DNA from 4 places in the Embleya sp. NPDC020886 genome. Region 3 is predicted to be linked to each of the others. Evidence: riboswitches for the same ligand, from Rfam matches in the RefSeq annotation. Region 3 holds a riboswitch; each other region holds the start of a gene.
What was found. Region 3 has a riboswitch for cyclic di-AMP ahead of ACH4U8_RS24945 (transglycosylase family protein). Riboswitches for the same ligand answer to the same signal wherever they lie in the genome.

Region 1: it holds a riboswitch for cyclic di-AMP, as region 3 does, so the genes downstream of both, ACH4U8_RS06080 (NlpC/P60 family protein) here and ACH4U8_RS24945 (transglycosylase family protein) in region 3, are expected to answer to the same signal.
Region 2: it holds a riboswitch for cyclic di-AMP, as region 3 does, so the genes downstream of both, ACH4U8_RS32325 (transglycosylase family protein) here and ACH4U8_RS24945 (transglycosylase family protein) in region 3, are expected to answer to the same signal.
Region 4: it holds a riboswitch for cyclic di-AMP, as region 3 does, so the genes downstream of both, ACH4U8_RS26880 (NlpC/P60 family protein) here and ACH4U8_RS24945 (transglycosylase family protein) in region 3, are expected to answer to the same signal.

The regions. Positions count from the first base shown of each region.
Region 1 is NZ_JBIRRX010000001.1:1,437,155-1,441,812, reverse strand. It holds gene pcrA (DNA helicase PcrA) at 1-1,107, opposite strand, end outside; gene ACH4U8_RS06090 (PIG-L deacetylase family protein) at 1,227-1,946, shown strand; gene ACH4U8_RS06085 (hypothetical protein) at 1,965-2,321, opposite strand; cyclic di-AMP (ydaO/yuaA leader) riboswitch at 2,659-2,802, shown strand; gene ACH4U8_RS06080 (NlpC/P60 family protein) at 2,812-3,900, shown strand; gene ACH4U8_RS06075 (response regulator transcription factor) at 3,993-4,658, opposite strand, start outside.
Region 2 is NZ_JBIRRX010000011.1:158,228-162,885, reverse strand. It holds gene ACH4U8_RS32335 (aldo/keto reductase) at 228-1,100, shown strand; gene ACH4U8_RS32330 (hypothetical protein) at 1,201-1,452, opposite strand; cyclic di-AMP (ydaO/yuaA leader) riboswitch at 2,190-2,421, shown strand; gene ACH4U8_RS32325 (transglycosylase family protein) at 2,453-3,736, shown strand; gene ACH4U8_RS32320 (glycerophosphodiester phosphodiesterase family protein) at 3,887-4,658, opposite strand, start outside.
Region 3 is NZ_JBIRRX010000007.1:188,026-192,683, forward strand. It holds gene ACH4U8_RS24930 (Tm-1-like ATP-binding domain-containing protein) at 1-142, shown strand, start outside; gene ACH4U8_RS24935 (phosphoenolpyruvate hydrolase family protein) at 144-968, shown strand; gene ACH4U8_RS24940 (EthD family reductase) at 1,050-1,385, shown strand; cyclic di-AMP (ydaO/yuaA leader) riboswitch at 1,577-1,771, shown strand; gene ACH4U8_RS24945 (transglycosylase family protein) at 1,877-2,509, shown strand; gene ACH4U8_RS24950 (hypothetical protein) at 2,576-2,884, opposite strand; gene ACH4U8_RS24955 (DUF6421 family protein) at 3,478-4,658, shown strand, end outside.
Region 4 is NZ_JBIRRX010000008.1:157,042-161,699, forward strand. It holds tRNA gene ACH4U8_RS26875 (tRNA-Thr) at 29-102, shown strand; gene ACH4U8_RS26880 (NlpC/P60 family protein) at 258-1,349, opposite strand; cyclic di-AMP (ydaO/yuaA leader) riboswitch at 1,359-1,502, opposite strand; gene ACH4U8_RS26885 (DUF3320 domain-containing protein) at 2,048-4,658, shown strand, end outside.

The sequences.
Region 1 (4,658 bases), on a different contig from region 3:
CTCGAAGTCGAGGATGTTGCGGATGGTCGCGCCGCGGAACGCGTAGATCGACTGGTCCGCGTCACCCACCACGCACAGCTCGGCCGGTTCGAGCCCGACGAGCCCGGCCTCGGCGGGATTGACCAATTCGCCGTCCGCGGTAAGGCGCGGGCCGCTGCCCGCGGCGCCGCCGACCAATTCGCGCACCAGCATGTACTGCGCGTGGTTGGTGTCCTGGTACTCGTCGACCAGCACGTGTCGAAAGCGCCGCCGGTAGTGCTCCGCGACGTCCGGGAACGCCTGGAGCAGGTGCACCGTGGTCATGATCAGGTCGTCGAAGTCCAGCGCGTTGGCCTGGCGCAGCCGCTCCTGGTACATCGTGTACGCCTGCGCCAGGATGCGCTCGGTCTCGTTGATCGCCTTCGCGGCGAAGTCCTCGTGATCGATCAGCTCGTTCTTGAGGTTGGACACCTGCGCGTTGAACTTGCGCGGCGGGAACTTCTTCGGGTCCAGGTCCAGGTCGCGACAGACCATCGCCATCAGCCGCTGCTGGTCGGCCGAGTCGTAGATCGAGAACGACGAACTCATGCCGAGCTTCTTGTACTGCTGCCGCAGGACGCGCACGCACGCCGAGTGGAACGTGGACACCCACATCGCCCTGGTGCGCGGTCCGACCAGTGCCTCCACCCGCTCGCGCATCTCGGCGGCGGCCTTGTTGGTGAAGGTGATCGCCAGGATCTCGCCGGGGTGCGCACCGCGCGCGGCGAGCAGGTGGGCGATGCGATGGGTCAACACGCGGGTCTTGCCGGAGCCCGCGCCGGCCACGATGAGCAGCGGGGTCCCTTCGTGGACGACCGCGGCGCGCTGTTGCGGGTTCATCCCGTCGAGCAACCGGGCCGGATCGACCACCGGGCGCGGGGCGCCGTTGCGGTAGTAGGCGTCGCGCGGCTCGGCCGGCGGCGCGTACTGCCCTTCGTAGAGGTCGTCCGGATAGTCCTCCGGCAGGCCGTATACCTGGTTGTCGTCCGGCTCGGGCGGCAGCGGGATGTCGTCCGCGGGGCTCGTGGGGGACTTCTTGGCCGCGGTCTCGAAACCGGGCAGGGGGATGTCGTCGAAGAGGCTGCTCATCGTTCCCCGAGTCTAGGTGGGTAACAAGCGAGTCGTGCTCGGCCCTTTGTACCGAGCGAGGATCGTCGCGCCGACGACGGGTTTCCCGTCGTCGGGTCGACCGGATCAAGGAGTACATCGTGCTGGACGATCGCGACGTGGAGCGGGTTCTGGTGCTGGCCGCGCACCCCGACGACATCGATTACGGGGCGGCCGGGACGGTGGCGACCTGGACCGAGGCCGGGATCGAGGTGAGCTATTGCCTGGTCACCGACGGGGACGCGGGCGGCTTCGACCCGGCGGTGCCGCGGTCCGAGATCGGCGGGATCCGGCGGGCCGAGCAGAGCGCGGCGGCGGCGCACGTGGGGGTGCGGCGGTTGTACTGGCTCGGCCATCCGGACGGGCGGCTGGCGGCGACCTTCGAGCTGCGGCGCGACATCACCCGGGTGATCCGGCAGGTGCGACCGCAGCGCATGGTGATCCCGAGCCCGGAGCGGGACTGGAACCGGCTCGCGCCCAGTCATCCGGATCATCTGGAGGCGGGCGAGGCGGCGATGCGGGCGATCTATCCGGACGCCCGGAATCCGTTCGCGCACCCCGAGCTGCTGGAGGTGGAGGGGCTGAAGGAGTGGACCGTGTCGGAGACGTGGTTGTCGCCGACGCCGGCACCGGATCACGCGGTCGAGGTGAGCGCGGTGTTCGAACGCAAGATGGCGGCGCTGTTGTCGCACGCGAGTCAGACGAGTCACCTGTCCGGGCTGCGCGAGCAGGTCGCCGGGATGCTCACCGGCAACGCCGAGCGCTTCGGGCTGGGGGCGGGGCTGATGGCCGAGGTGTTCCGGGTGGTGGACACCCGGTAGGGCGGGGCGGCCCGGGCCTCAGGTCCACATGACCGCGATGGCGATGTTCGCCACGGTCAACAGGCCGATCGCGCCGAGCACCTTCGAGGACACCCGGTCCGCGGCGCGATTGCCCCAGACCAGCAGCAGGATGGCCAGCAGGATCACCAGCTTGGTGCCGATCTTGGCGTTGTCCACGTCCTTGTCCAGACCCGCCTGGACCACGCCGACCAGCGCCAGGCCGGTGACCAGCATGGTCAGCGCGCCGTGCGTCATCGCGGGCACGATCCGCCCGTCGCCGGTGCGCAGCGCGGACATCTGGGTGAGGAAGCCGCCGAGCAGGGACGCGATGCCCACGATGTGCAGGATCAGCAGGATCTGCCGCAGAACGTCCACGTCGTACAACTCCTCGTCGACCGTCGCGCGGCATCCGGGACGCCGCTGCAGTTGCCGCCGCAGCTTAGCCGGCGGCCGGTCGATGATCATCGGCGGGTCATATGCCGGCAATATTCGCCAAATCGACTCAAGATCGACTTTCGGGAATCCGGGCGCTTTTCCCGTGATACGCGGAGAAGGAAACGGCGGTATTGGTAAAGTTTTGGCAATGCAGGGGCCAATGGTGATGGTCGTGACACGGCTGTGACTAGTGTTCTCCGACAGGCGATCGGACTCGACGTCGGCCACCCGGTCGGCACGATCGCCTCCGCCGAATTCGGGGACGTCTTTCGGTGATGTCGGGCAACCGCCGTCACCGCGATGCGAAGCCGGAACCGGGGACCCTCGCAGTCCCTGGGGTGAATCGGTGCTCCGGCACCGTAGGGCGCCTTCTTCCGCCCGAACCCGTCAGCTAACCCGGTAGGCGGCCGAGGAAGGAGACCCGCCACCAGTGGCGTCCCAACGTCGACCCGGGCAGCACCGCAAGCCCAAGCCGCGCACCGCCGTGCGTACCGCAGCGACCGTCGTCACGGCCGCGGCGACCATGACCGGCGTGATGACCTTCGCCGGCACCGCGAGCGCGGATCCCGCGCAGACGTTCCAGCAGACCAAGGATCGCGTCAACCAACTGCACAGCGACGTGGTCAAGGCCACCGACGCCGCCAACGGCGTCGAGGAGCAGATCACCAAGCAGCAGGGCACCGCGAACCAGACCCAGGCCCGGATCACCGAGGAACAGACCGCGCTGAACGCCCTGCGCGACCAGATCGGTGTCCTGGCGGCCAACCAGTACCGCACCGGCGGCCTGCCCCCGTCGCTCTCGCTCGCGCTCAGCGGCGACCCCGAGGGCTACCTGCAGAAGTCGCAGATGATGTCCCAGCTCGACGGCCAGCAGGCCGCCAAGCTGAAGCAGATCGCGGCGCAGGCCCGCGTCCTCCAGCAGGACCGCACCGAGGCGTCCGCGCAGCTCGCCGATCTGGAGAAGCTGCGCACCGAGCTGAACAAGAACAAGACCGACATCCAGGCCAAGCTGGCCGAGGCGAACCGACTTCTGAACACGCTCACCGAGCAGCAGAAGAAGGACGTCCTGGACTCGGACGAGCACGCGAACGACTCCACCTCGCGGAACAACGACCGCAGCTCGCGGGACAAGGACAAGGAAACGCCGCCGGCGACCAACATCCCGGCCTCCGGCCGGGCCCAGGCCGCGATCAACTTCGCGTTGGCGCAGATCGGCAAGCCGTACGTCTCCGGCGCCGAGGGCCCCGGCTCGTACGACTGCTCGGGCCTGACCCAGGCGTCCTGGAAGGCCGCGAACGTCTCGCTCACCCGCACCACCTGGACCCAGATCAACGACGGTCCGCGGATCGCCAAGAGCGCCCTGCAGCCGGGCGACCTGGTCTTCTTCTACTCGGACAACCGGCACGTGGGCATGTACATCGGCAACGGCCAGATCGTGCACGCCCCGCGACCGGGCAAGACCGTGACCAAGGCCCCGCTCGACTCGATGCCGTTCCTCGCGGCCATTCGACCCGGCTAGGTCCATCGGTCGCCCGTACCATCACGACGGCGCCCTCCCGCGGATTCGTTCGCGGGAGGGCGCCGTCGTGTGTGCCGGGTGTCGGTGCTCGCTCAGACCAGCCGACGGTCGGTCGCCCAGCGGGTCAGTTCGTGCCGGTTGGACAACTGCAACTTGCGCAGTACGGCGGACACATGGGTCTCCACCGTCTTGACCGAGATGACCAACCGCCGGGCGATCTCCTTGTACGCGTAGCCGCGGGCGATCAGCCGCAACACCTCGCGCTCGCGCTGGGTGAGCCGGTCCAGGTCCTCGTCGATCGGCGGTACGTCGGTGGCCGCGAAGGCGTCCAGCACGAAGCCCGCCAGGCGCGGCGAGAACACCGCGTCGCCCTCGCCGACCCGGCCGATCGCCCGGATCAGCTCGTCGCCGGTGATCGACTTGGTCACGTAGCCCCGGGCCCCGCCGCGAATCACCCCGATCACGTCGTCGGCGGCGTCCGACACCGACAGCGCGAGGAAGCGCACGGCCGGGATCAGCGACGCGCACTGGCGCAGCACCTCGACCCCGCCGCCGCCGGGCAGGTGCACGTCCAGGAGCACCACCTCGGGGCGGGTCTCGGTGACCACGGCCACCGCGCTCGCCACGTCGTCGGCCTCGCCGACCACCTCGACGGCCTCGCCGATCTCGGCGCGCACGCCGGTCCGGAACATCCGGTGGTCGTCGACCAGGACCACCCGGGTGCGGGCCGTCCCCTCGGGGTGCTCGGTGCTGCTCTC
Region 2 (4,658 bases), on a different contig from region 3:
CTCGACGAGTGGCACACACTAGGGAGCAGCGCCCTGCCGCGAATGCGTCGTTGTGTACAAGTACGCGCCCGAACTTGGTCATCCTGCGGATGGACACGTCACCGGGGACCTGCACCACGCGTGCGGGACGTATCCCGGTGACCACGCCCGAGGCCCGGGGCACAATGGCCTCGACCTCGTCCGCGCCGTCCGGCCCGCCCGGGCCGCCCGACCCCTACGGAGAACCGATGACCGTCTCGTCCGCGTCCGGCCCCGCCCACGCCTCCGGTGTCTTCCCGCTCGGCGGCGACCTGCCGGTGCACCGGCTCGGGTACGGCGCCATGCAACTCACCGGAACCGGTGTCTGGGGCGAACCAAAGGACCGCCAAGAGGCGATCCGGGTATTGCGCCGCGCCGTCGAACTGGGGGTGAATCTGATCGATACGGCCGACTCGTACGGCCCGTTCGTCAACGAACAACTCATCCGTGAGGCGCTGCACCCGTACGCCGAGGACGTGGTGATCGCCACCAAGGGCGGCTTCGCCCGCACCGGACCGGGCGAATGGCGCGCCCTGGGCCGGCCCGAATACCTGCGCCAGCAGACCGAACTGAGCCTGCGTCACCTCGGCCTGGAGCGGATCGACCTCTACCAGCTGCACCGGATCGACCCGCAGGTCCCGCTCGCGGACCAGCTCGGTGAACTCGGCGCGTTGCAGCAGGAGGGCAAGATCCGGCACATCGGCCTGTCCGAGGTCACCGTGGAGCAGTTGCGCGAGGCCCGGGAGATCGTCGAGATCGTCTCCGTGCAGAACCTGTACAACCTGGCCGACCGCAAGTCGGAGAGCGTGCTCGACTACGCGACGGCCGAGAACATCGCGTTCATCCCGTGGTTCCCGATCGCCACCGGCCAACTCGCGCGGCCGGGCGGTCCGTTGGAGCAGGTCGCCAAGGAACAGGGCGCCGCGCCCTCACAGTTGGCGCTGGCCTGGCTGCTGCACCGCTCCCCGGTCTTGCTGCCGATCCCGGGCACCTCCAGCGTCGCGCACCTGGAGGAGAACACCGAGGCGGCCCGAATCCGACTGTCCGACGAGCAGTTCGAGGCGCTGTCCGCCGCGGTCTGAGCCCGATCGCCGACCCGCCGGGTCGGCCGGAAACGATGTCGAGGGCGGCTGTTCGACCCGCGGGTCCGCGGTGTCGACGGCCGCCCTCGTCGGTATCGGCTCAGCCCGGTGCCGGGACGATCCGCACGCTCCACCCGTCCTCGATCTCGGCGCCGTCGATGGTGATCGCCTCCACCGTGCGCGACCTCGGGTCGATGTCGGCCACCACACCCTCACCCGCGTAGCGCGGATGGCCCGATGCGCCGACCTCGCCGGTGGCCTCGACCACCGCCGAGCGCACCGCCGGGCCCCGGGCGTCGGCGGCCATGTCCTGGTCGTTGAACGGGAAGATGGCAATCTCGAATCGTTCCATGCCCGCCCCCATGCCCCCACCCCCTCCGTCCCAAGCCACCCGATCGACGAGGTTGGCGGGCCTGAATACGGGGGGTGACCGGGGCCGGGCCCGAACGGGACCGGCCGCGCCCGGTGCCGCGAGCGTCCCGTCGCCGGGACCGCCGAGCCGATACGGCTCCCGGTCGCGCTCGACCGGGCACCCGCTACGAGGTCCCGGGAGGCCACCGCCGACAACCCCGAACGCGCCGCCCTGATGCAACGGGCCATCTCGACCCACCCGCGCCACGTACTCGGTATCGACGACGCCGGCCGGGCAGCGAAACAGCAGGCTCTGCCGGAGAGCGTCGCCCCCATGAGGCGGATCGAATCCAAGTGAAGCCCCGAGACGCGCACCACTTCCCGGCGGTCACAACCCCGGCGGAGACCGGGCCGGCAGGCAAATTGGGACGTATATATAGGGGTAATTCGGACACTCCGCTATCGAGCGCATGACGCACGTCACATCGCGCATACCGATGGTCAGGAACTCGTACGCAGCGTGAACCGAGTTTTCCGGAATTTCACCCATGGTGATTCCCCTATCGGCTCAGCGTGAGCAACTCGGGCACAATGCGTACCGCGTCCGGGACTTTAGGTCCCGATATTCCACGCTTACGTCCTGATTTTTCGGTTTCGGCGAATCGTGATGTTTGGTTCCCGGTCGGGGTGTGCGTAGCTTGGTGCTTCGCCACACCGGTCCGGTGCTCGGCGAAATGGTCTCCCGGTTCGCCGAATCCTGCCGCCGGAGCGAGGCCACGGTACGAAACCCGAAAGGCAGGAGCGGGGGAACCAAGTGGAATGCCGTCCCGGGCGTCTGTGACACAGACGCCCATTAGGACGGCTTGGGGTGAAGCCGTGCCCGTCCCTCTCACGAGGGCCGAACACGGCCGGGCGAGACTCTCCAGCCCGAATCCGACAGCTCACTTCGTAGGCGTGGGAGAAGGAAAATCTTCGTGCAGTCGTTCAACACCCCTGCCCGTATGCCCAAGAAGACGCGTCTCGCGCTCACCCTCGGAATGGCCGGCGCGATCGTCGCCGCCCCGCTGATCACCGGTCTCGCGACCGCCAACGCCGCCTCGGTCTCCACCTGGGACAAGGTCGCCATGGGCGAGAGCTCGGGCAACTGGCACATCAACACCGGCAACGGTTTCTACGGTGGCCTGCAGTTCACCCAGAGCACCTGGAACGAGTTCGGCGGTCAGCAGTACGCCCCGCGTGCCGACCTGGCCACCAAGGACCAGCAGATCGCCATCGCGGAGAAGGTCCTCGCCGTGCAGGGCCCCGGCGCGTGGCCGAACACCTCCGGCCCGGCGGGTCTGACCAAGGGCGGCGCCAAGCCCGCCGTCTCGCCGAGCACCAAGGCCGCCGGCTCGGCCAAGACCTCGGTCACGGTGGCCCCCAAGGCCGCCGAGAAGCCGGCCGAGTCCGCGCCGACCACCGCCCCGGCCCCGAAGATCGAGGTCGTCCCGGCCGCCGCGTCGACCACCTCCTCGTACTCCGTGGTCAAGGGTGACACCCTGTCCAAGATCGCCGCGGACAAGGCCGTCACCGGTGGTTGGCACAAGCTGTACGCCGACAACCGCGCCGTAATCGGTGGCAACCCGGACGTCATCCAGATCGGTCAGAAGCTCAAGCTGTCCGGCAAGGCCAAGGCCGCCACCGCCACCACCGCCACCGCCACCGCCAAGGCCGAGGTCGCGCCGAAGGCCGCGCCCAAGACCGAGACCACGACCACGACCACGTCGCAGGCCAAGCCCTCCGCGTCGGTGAAGGTCGCTCCGAAGACCACGGTCAAGGAGAAGGCCCCGGTCGCGACCAAGGGTGCCTCGGTCAAGGCCGGCAGCTCCTCGGTCAACGCCTCCGGCTACGTCGCTCCCGTGAGCGGCTCGCTGGGCACCGCGTTCGGCACCGGCGGCAAGCTGTGGTCCAGCGGCAGCCACACCGGCCAGGACTTCGTGGTCGGCACCGGCACCTCGGTGAAGGCGATCACCTCGGGCACCGTGGTCAGCGCCGGCAACGGTGGCGCCTACGGCAACGAGGTCGTCATCAAGCACGCGGACGGCAAGTACTCGCAGTACGCGCACCTGTCCAGCATCAGCGTTCGCGTGGGTGCCACGGTGAGCACCGGTCAGCAGATCGGCCTCTCCGGCGCGACCGGCAACGTGACCGGCCCGCACCTGCACTTCGAGATCCGCACCACCCCGAACTACGGCAGCGGCATCAACCCGGTCACCTACCTGCGCGCGCACGGCGTCAACCTCTGATCCGAGCGTCAACAGGCAGTAACCGCACGGCAACAGCCGCCGTGTAGTAGCCGCAGCCAGGGCCGGGCCCGTCGACCACGTGTCGACGGGCCCGGCCCTTTTCCGCGCCCGGACCCTTTCCGCGCCCGGCCCCCGGTGCGGCCGGATCGATCAGCCGCGAGCCGGATACCGCTTGGGCAGCGGCAGTCCGCGCGCGGCCAGCAACTCCCGCAACCGGTCCGGGTAGTCGGTGATCAGGCCGTCCACGCCGTCGTCCATCAACTTGGCCATGGTCGCCGGGTCGTCGATGGTCCACGGCACGACCTTGATGCCCCGCGCGTGCGCCCGGGCGACCATCTCCCGGGTCACGTACGGACGGTAGTCGGGATCGGTCACCTTGCCGTTCTGCGGGAAACCGTGCACGGGCGAGAAGGTGCCGGCCCCGAACGAGGCGATCGCGCGCAGCGGGTCGCCGCCGAAGTCGTCGATGTCCAGGCCGCCCAGCCAGGGCGAGGCGCCGGGCTTGCCGACCTGAAGGAAGTCGTAGTTGGTCAACGCGACCAGCGGCAGGCGCGGTTCGACCTGGCGCATGCGCTTGAGCGCACCCCAGTCGAAGCTTTGGATGGTGACCTGGCGCAACAGCCCGGCCCGGCGCACCTCGCGCGCCACCGTCTGCACGAACTGCTCGCGCGGCGCGGTCTCCTGGGGCGCGCCGGCCTCGACCTTGGTCTCCACGTTGAGCTTCACGCCGTGCGCGTGCCGACGCCGGACCAGGTCGAACACCTCGGTGAGCAGCGGCATTCGGGCGCCGGGCGAGGTGGTCTGCGTGGGGAAACCGGGGAACTGCCGCGACCCGCAGTCCAACGTGCGGACCTGGGCCAGGCTGAGCGTGTTGACGTACTTGCCGACGTAGGGGAACTCCGGGTCGCCGGCCCGCACCGGT
Region 3 (4,658 bases):
GCTGTTCGACGAGCTGCGAGCGGGGCTCGCGGGCAGCTCCGTCGAGGTGCACGAGGCGGCGACGGACATCAACGATCCGGCGTTCGCCACGGCGGCGGCGGATCGACTGCACGAAATGATCACGAAGGGACGCGTGGACTGAGATGAACGGACGCGAGGCGCGGGGCCGACTGCACAGGACGGTCGAGCAGGGCGGCGTCGTGATCGGCGCGGGCGCGGGCACGGGACTGTCGGCCAAGTGCGCCGAGGCCGGCGGGGTGGACCTGATCATCATCTACAACTCGGGCCGCTACCGAATGGCCGGTCGGGGTTCGCTCGCCGGGCTGCTGCCCTACGGGGATGCCAACGCGATCGTGGTCGAGATGGCGGGCGAGGTGCTGCCGGTGGTCCAGGGCACCCCGGTACTGGCGGGCGTGTGCGGCACCGATCCGTTCCGGATCATGCCGCACTTCCTGGACCAGCTCGCCGCGATGGGCTTCGCGGGTGTGCAGAACTTCCCCACGGTCGGGCTGTTCGACGGCGTCTTCCGGCAGAACCTGGAGGAGACCGGGATGGGCTACGACCTGGAGGTGGAGATGATCCGGCTGGCCGCCGAGCGCGGCCTGCTGACCGCCCCCTACGTCTTCGACGCCGAGCAGGCCCGGGCGATGACCGCGGCGGGCGCCGACATCCTGGTCCCGCATCTGGGACTGACCACCAAGGGCAGCATCGGCGCGACCACCGCGGTCACCCTCGACCAGGCGGTGGAGCGGGTGCAGCTCATGCGCGACGCGGCGGCGGAGGTGAACCCCGACGTGCTGGTGCTGTGCCACGGCGGGCCGATCGCCGAACCCGAGGACGCCGCGTACGTGCTGGCCCACACCACCGGCGTGGTCGGCTTCTTCGGCGCCTCCAGCATGGAACGGCTGCCCACCGAGGTGGCCATCACCGAGCAGGCGCGGGCGTTCAAGAGCATCGCCGCGCGCTAGTTCCATCCGGCGCCGGCGCGCCGGACGCACCGGGCACCACCGGCAGGACCCACATCCACCACACGATCGTGAGGATTCGGCATGTACAAGCTGACCGTGCTCTATGGCCACCCCGAGGACCCGGCGGCGTTCGACACCTATTACTGGGAGAAGCACGTCCCGCTCGCCCGCACCATGCCCGGGTTGACCGGCTGGACCATCGGCAAGTGCGAACCGGATCCGTCCGGCGCGCAGCCGCCCTATTACCTGGTGGTCGGGCTGTACGCACCGACCCGCGCCGGTATCGAAGCGACCCTGGATTCGCCGGAGGGGCGGGCCACGGTGGCCGACGTCGCCAATTTCGCGACCGGCGGGGCGACGTTCCTGTGGGACGAGGAGCGGGTAGTCGTACCTGTGGAGCTGCCCGCGACGGAATAGCTCGTCGCTGAAGCACGGGTGAGCACGCGGCTGCGCACCGTGGACGTCGAAGCCGTGACCTGCGGGGTTGGCGACATATCGGGCAAATCGGCGTTATTCCGCCCTATGGGGCACCTCACAAATCGCCCGAAATGTTTGCCAACCCGGCGGAGCGGTGCGTAGCTTCGTGGTTGTTCGCACAAGCGGACTCCCCGGGTGGTACGCCGAATCCTGCCGCCGCCCGAGGGAAGCAGTCGATATCGACTGGCGGCAGGAGCGGGGGAACCAAGTGAGTGCCGACATCGGCCACGTCGATGTCTGGGGTGAAGCCATGCCTGTTGCAGGCGAGGCCGGGCCAATCGTCCGAACCCGACAGCTAACTTCGTAGGCGCCCGACGAGGTAATAAATGACCTTCCGTGCCATCACCGCTCCCGTTCGCTCGCTCTCTCGTGGCCGTCGCGCCGGCATCGCCGTCGCCGCCGGTGCGGGTCTCGTCCTTCCCCTCGTGGGCATGACGGGCAGCGCGAGCGCCGCGACCTCGTCCACGTGGGACGCGGTCGCCCAGTGCGAGAGCACCGGGAACTGGGGTATCAACACGGGCAACGGCTTCTCCGGCGGTCTGCAGTTCACCCCGAGCACCTGGAACGCGTTCGGCGGCAGCCAGTACGCCTCCAGCGCCGCGCAGGCCACCAAGGACCAGCAGATCGCGGTCGCCGAGCGGGTCCTGGCGAGCCAGGGTCCGGGCGCCTGGCCGGTCTGCTCGCAGAAGGCCGGCCTGGGCAAGGGCGGCAACGCCTCCGCCACGGCCGACTCCGCGACCACCGGCAAGACCAAGAGCAAGGTCGAGCCGAAGGCCGCACCCAAGGCCGAGTCCGTGACCGAGAACGCGCCGAAGACCTCCACCGGCAACGCGCCGAAGGTCCAGGTGCAGGACAAGCAGGACAAGCAGGACGCGCCGAAGTCGGCCGCGACCAAGCAGACTTCGGGTTCCGGCAAGTACACCGTCAAGGCCGGTGACACGCTCTCCGGCGTCGCCGCGAAGCTCGGCGTCAAGGGTGGCTACAAGGCCCTGTACGCCGCGAACGCGGGCGTCATCGGGGGCAACCCCCACCTGATCTCGGTGGGCACCCAGCTCGCCGTCTGATCCAGCGTCACCACGTAGGCCCCGCCGAGTACTTCGGCGGGGCCTACGCCCGTTTCGGGGCAACGGTCAGGCGCGGGCGGGCTGTTCCGCCGGCGGTGCGGGTCGTTCGTCGGCGGTCGGGGAGGCGGGCCGGCCGGCGGCCTCGGTCCGAGCGGACCCGGTGTGGTTGAGCAGCAGGTTGAGCAGGACCGCGACGATCGAGCCGGCCGATATGCCGGACTCGGCGATCATCGCGACCTTGTCCGGGAACGCGTGGTAGAAGTCCGCGAACGCGATCGGGAAGACGCCGAAGGCCAGGGCCACCGCGACGATCAGCGCGTTGGAGCCGGCGTTCAGGTCGGCCCTGCCCAGGTGGTGGGGCGGCCACTCCGGCATACACCGTGGCCACGTGTTGCAGGGCGCCGGCCGGCATTCGCCCCGGCGGCAGGATCTCGTCCACGGGATGCACGGGCGCCGCCCCGCCGGCGGGCGGCCCGCCCGGCGCCTCGGCCGCGTTCTCGCCGGCAACGGTCTTCCTGGTGGTTCTCCGGCCCATGATCGGTGCCTCCACATCGGGTGCCGTCGCGGGACGGCCCGGCCCATCGGACATGCGGGATCGCAGGATCGTTCGCGGGATCGGGCAGCGGGAGTGGATGCGGATCCGGGGGCGCTCCCTGGCCAATATTCCGCTATACGGAATCGGTATTCCGTCAAGAAGAACGAAACTGTAGGGACGGGCCGGATCGACGGTCAACAGCCACAGACCTCGGCGACCGGGTCGGCGAAATCTTGTGCCTTCCTCCGGAGGCGCCGGATGCACCGCCGCCGCGCCCGGGAGATGATCGAACAGGGTCGCCCGGCAATCTCAACTTATTCGGGCAAAACATACCCACGACGATAAGATTGCGTTTGGAAGGGCCTTGCGGCGTTAAAATCTTTTGACATAGGTTCGCCTGACCGTGGTTCCTGCTTTCTCCTGAGAGGGTTCCATGTCGAACATGACCCGCGTAGCCGTCCGTACCGCCGTCGATCACCCGCTGTGGCCCGTGCTCAAACGGTCCGTCGCCGACCTGCGTCCGTTGCAGGCCGAGGACGGTTCGATCGAGCCGTCCGGGCACGCGTCCGCCCGGGCGCTGGTGGCCGACATCACCTCCTCGATCACCGGGCTCGCACCGCTGTTCCCGCACGACGAGGCGTACCTCGATGCCGTCGTGGCCGACTTCCGGCGCTGGTCGGCGGACGGTTTCGGCCGCCCCGACTTCCTGGACTCGCTCGTCGCGTTTCGCCCGGAGCGGGACCGGCGGGACGGGCTGGAGCACCTCGTCGTGTTCCCGATGAACACCCAGAACGGCAACCCGAAGCGCAACGTCGAGGCGGTGCTGCTGCGGGTGGTGTGGCCGCAGTGGCTGGCCGAGTTGGAGGCCGGGCGCTACGACAACGCGATGTTCGTGCCGATCGCGTTCGTCGACTTCACCGACGGCTACGACACCGACTCTGCGGTGCTCTTCCCGGAGACGGTGGCCGTGCGCGAGGTGCCGCGGTACACCTGGGGCGGCATCTTCTGCGACCGCGAGGCGGCTCGCTTCCGTCGGGTCGGCGCCGCCGCGGCGCGCACGCTCGGCCTGGAACTTCCGCCGGAGGCGGCGGAGTTGGTGCAGAGCCAGCAACTCGCCCAGGACGCGTTCGTGTTGTGGGACCTGATCCACGACCGCAGCCACATGCGCGGTCCGATGCCGTTCGACCCGTTCATGATCAAGCAGCGGATGCCGTTCTGGATGTACGCGCTGGAGGAGCTGCGGTGTGACCTGACCGCGTTCCGCGAGGCGGTGCGACTGGCCGAGGAGGGCGTGTCGACCGCTCGTTCGGTGCAGTACGCGGTGATCTTCGACCGGCTGTTCCGCTTCCCGGTCACCGGCGGCCGGGTGCGCAACTACGACGGGTTGGGCGGCCAACTGTTGTTCGCCTACCTGCATCGCGCGGGTGTGGTCGAGTGGGCGGACAATCGGCTCACCGTGGACTGGGATCGGATCACCGACGCGGTGCTCGGGCTCTACGACGAGGTGGACCGGCTCTACCGCGCGGGGGTGGATCGCTCGAAGGTCGGCCACTGGCTGGCCGGTTACGCGCTGGTCGCCGAGTACGTGCAGCCGCACCCCGGTTCGGTGTGGGC
Region 4 (4,658 bases), on a different contig from region 3:
TGTCGCCACCTTCAAGGTGGACCGACAAGCCGCCTTAGCTCAGTCGGCTAGAGCGACGCACTCGTAATGCGTAGGTCAAGGGTTCGACTCCCTTAGGCGGCTCCTCGAAGGCCCAGGTCAGTTGGTTTCTGATCTGGGCCTTTTGCATTTTCGGGGTCGGTCCGGGCGTGATGTGTCGACGAATCGGCGCTCGGACGGGCCGGGGTATGCAAAACCCCGGCCGGGTTTCCGGCCGGGGGCATTGTGTGCGCGGGGGGTCAGCTGGGGCGAATGGCCGCGTAGAAGGGCATCGAGTCGAGCGGGGCCTTGGTTACGTTCTTGCCCGGTCGCGGGGCGTGCACGATCTGGCCGTTGCCGATGTACATGCCCACGTGCGAGTTGTCCGAGAAGTAGAACACCAGGTCGCCCGGCTGGAGGGCGCTCTTGGCGATCCTGGGACCGTCGTTGACCTGGGTCCAGGTGGTGCGGCTGAGCGAGACGTTCGCCGCCCTCCAGGACGCCTGGGTCAGGCCCGAGCAGTCGTACGAGCCGGGACCCACGCCCCGGGGCGCGTACGGCTTGCCGATCTGCGCCAGCGCGAAGTTGATCGCGGCCTGGGCCCGGCCGGAGGCCGGGATGTTGGTCGCCGGCGGCGGCGAGTCCGGCTTGTCCCGCGAGCTGCGGTCGGCGTCGCTTCGCGCACCGGTGTCGTTCTTGTGCTCGTTCGAGTTGAGGATCTCGTCCTGCTGCTTCTTGTCCAGCGTGTTCAGCAGCCGCTGGGCCTCGGCGAGCTTGGTCTGGATCTCGTTCTTGTGCGTGTTCAGCTCGGTGCGCAGCTTTTCCAGCGCGGAGAGCTGCGCGGTGGCCTCGGTGCGGTCCTGCTGGAGGACGCGGGCCTGCGCCGCGATCTGCTTCAGCTTGGCGGCCTGCTGGCCGTCGAGCTGGGACATCATCTGCGACTTCTGCAGGTAGCCCTCGGGGTCGCCGCTGAGCGCGAGCGAGAGCGACGGGGGCAGGCCGCCGGTGCGGTACTGGTTGGCCGCCAGGACACCGATCTGGTCGCGCAGGGTGTTGAGCGCGGCCTGTTCCTCGGTGATCCGGGCCTGGGTCTGGCTCGCCGTGCCCTGCTGCTTGGTGATCTGCTCGTCGACGCCGTTGGCGGCTTCGGTGGCCTTGATCACTTCGCTGTGCAGTTGGTTGACGCGATCCTTGGTCTGCTGGAACGACTGCGCGGGGTCGGCGCTCGCGGTGCCGGCGAAGGTCATCACGCCGGTCATCGTCGCCGCGGCCGTGACGACGGTCGCTGCGGTACGCACGGCGGTGCGCGGCTTGGGCTTTCGGTGCTGCCCGGATCGACGTTGGGTCGCCACTGGTGGCGGGTCTCCTTCCTCGGCCGCCTACCGGGTTAGCTGACGGGTTCGGGCGGAAGAAGACGCCCTACGGTGCCGAGGCACCGATTCACCCCAGGGACTGCGAGGGTCCCCGGTTCCGGCTTCGCGTCGCAACGACGGCGATCACTCACCGTCACCAAAACTCGTCCCCGAATTCGGCGGAGGCGATCGTGTCGACCGGGATGGCCGACGTCGAACCGATCGCCTTATCGCAGAACGATAGTCACAGGGGTGTCACGGTCGGCACCGGGAGCCTCTGCATTGCCAAAACTTTACCAAGACTTCCGTTTCATTCTCCGCTTATTACGGGAAAAGCGCGCGGATGCCCGAAAATCGATCTTGGACCGATTTGGCAATGATTGGCGGCGTGGATCAGCCGCCGGCCCAACTCCATCGATGTCACCGAACGTGAGAAATTGGTCGTCCGCAGAGCTGTGGGCCGCAGGGGTTGTCGCGTCGGCTTCGGGGCCGCGGCGGTGCGCGATAAAGCCGAAGCCACGCGCCGCGAACGCGGTTCACGGTGTGGTTGTTTCGGAGTCGTCGATCGTCCGATGGGCCTTATGGGGACGGCTGTTCGGGTGACTGGTGCGTCGGACTGCCGGCACTGAATACTTACTGCGGCCGGGGGGCCGAGGTGGGGTGCCTCCTGTGCGTATCCGCTTCGGAGGTACGTCTGCATGCAGAGTTCGCGAACGGCCGGAGTTGCGCAGCCTGGCAGTGGGGACGACGCGGCGCTCGCGCGATTGAGGGGCGTCCTGGGCGGTTGGCGGGACTCGCTGCTCGACCTGGGCGGGCGGAACCGGCTGTTGAACTTCCGGCACACCCGGATTGCCACTCTGGAGGTCGTCGCGCCGGACGCCGCCGCCGTGTTGGCCGGATTCGCTCGCGGCTGGCCGTTCGCTCCCGTCGAGTCCGACGGACGGGTCGAGGCAGGCACGGAGGCGGAGGAGGCCGAACCGGGCACCGAGACCTTCCTCGCGTACGACCTGGGTTCGGAGGCGGGCCGCACCGGTCGTGCCGACGGCCTGGTGACCCGGAAGAACACGCAGGCAGGGCTGGACGCGTCGCTCTACCAACTGCGGCAGAAGTCGGGTCAGATGTACATCGACTACGGCTTGTGGGTGCTCTGGCTGGGCGTCGGCATGTTGGAGTGGCGGGAGGCGGGCGCCGCGGAGACGTGCTTTGCTCCGCTGCTGCTCGTACCTGTGGAGCTTCGTCGGGACGCGCGGAGGCAGACGCGACTGCACCTGGCGGAGGACCAGGACCGGATCCACAATCCCGCGCTCGCGGTCAAGTTGGAGCAGTTGGGTGTCGACTGGAGCACGGTGGCCGACTGCGACGTGCTCGATTCCGACGCGGTCCTGTCGGCCGCCCGGGAGATCGCGGGCACGCAGCAGGGTTGGTCGGTCGAGGACCGCGTGGTGCTCGGCCTCTTCTCGTCGCACAAGGAGGCCATGTACCAGGATCTCCAGCAGAACGAGGAGCGCATCCTGGCCCATCCGCTGGTGCGAGCCGTCGGCCTCGGCCCCGACGCGGGACTGCCCGACGACCTGATCGACTTCGAGCCGCCCGAGATCGACCGCATCGACGAGATCCAACTGCCCGAGCGGACCCCGCTCGTGCTGAACGCGGACTCCTCGCAGCGGCAGTGCATCGCGGCCGCGCTGGACGGGCGTTCCTTCGTGATGAGCGGTCCGCCCGGTACCGGCAAGAGCCAGACGATCACCAACATGATCGCCGCACTCATGCATGCCGGCCGGTCCGTTCTGTTCGTCAGCGAGAAGGCCGCGGCGCTCGACGTCGTCCGCAATCGGCTCCGAGGTGTCGGCCTCGGGGACTTCGTAATGGCCCTGCACAGCGGTGACACCGGCAAGAAGGCGGTGGCGACCGAGCTGGAGCGGGTGCTGACCACCGAGGTACGGATCACCGGGGCGGCCGAGCACGAACTCGATCGGGCCCGTCGCCTGCGCGAGGAGCTGTCCGCCTATGCGGCGGCGATGAACCACACCCGTGAACCGCTCGGCCGTTCCCTGCACGACGTCCTGGGCCGCCTGGTGCTGCTGGAGCAGGCGGACACGCCGCAACTCACCCTCGGCGCGCGGAGCACCGACACGATCCGCCGACTCGAAGCCGGACACCTGGGGTCGATCGTGGCGGCGGCGGGCGCCGTCGGCCGGGCCTGGCGGCCGGCGGCGGAACGTGAGGCGTTCGTCTGGCGCGGGTTGAAGAGGGACTCCGCTCCCACCGCTGTGCTCGCCGAGGCCGCCGAGGCACTCGCCGACCTGGGTACGGCTGCCGAGCGTCGTCCGTTCGGGGCCACCATTCCCCAACCGCGCGCCGTGCCCGACCTACGCAGGGTCGTGACCACGTTGGAGGCGGGCCTGCCCGGACGAGACCCGGCCGCGGTCGGCACCGCCGGTGCCGGGCTCTCGGACGATCCCTCCGCCGGGTTTGCGCGGTTGGCCGAGCTGTTCGCACTGCCCGAGCCGCAGAGTATGCAGGCCGCCTTCGGCCTGCTGCAACTCGTCGATCTGACCTCCGCGGCCCGACGGCCGCCCGCACGATGGTTCGACGAGGACGGCCTGCGCGCGGCACATCGAGCGGCCGGGGAGTTGCAGGTCGCGTTTGCCGCCTGCGCGGTCGCGCGTGCGGCAGCGGAGGACGTCTTCGGTGAACAGGTCCTGCAAGCAGAGGAGTTGCCTGCCCTGATCGGGAGGTTCGCCGAGCAGCACCGGGGTGTGTTCGGGCGGCTGTCCTCCCGGTATCGCGAGGATCGCGCGGCGGCGGTCGCGCTCACCCGCGCCGGTTGGCACAAGACCGTGCCCCAACGCCTGACCGACGCCCTGGCCTGGCACGACGCCGCGGCCGAGGTCACTCGGCTGCTGACTCTGCATCAGGAGGCGCTGGGCCCCTGTCTTCCGCGCGGGGCGGACGACCTGCCGTCCCTGCGGGCGGTGCTGGACATCGCGGACCGAATCGCCGAACTCACCCGAGGCATCGGTCGGCGGGACATTCTGGTGTCCCGTCTGGCCGACGGCGTCGAGTTCGATCCGGTGCCGGGACTGGTGGCTCGGGACGTCCGTGGTGCGTTGGGACACTGGTGCGACGTCGCGACGCTGCGTATCGCGCGCTGGGCGCAGTCCTCGACAGCGCTGCTCGACCTCTTCGAGGAACCTCGTCGGGTCGGGTTGTCCGCCGCCCTGCTGGGCACCTTCGATCAGGCCCGGCAGGCCGTCGACGAGCTCCGGGACGACCCGCGCGGCCCGGAGGAATGGCAGGCCCACCGCG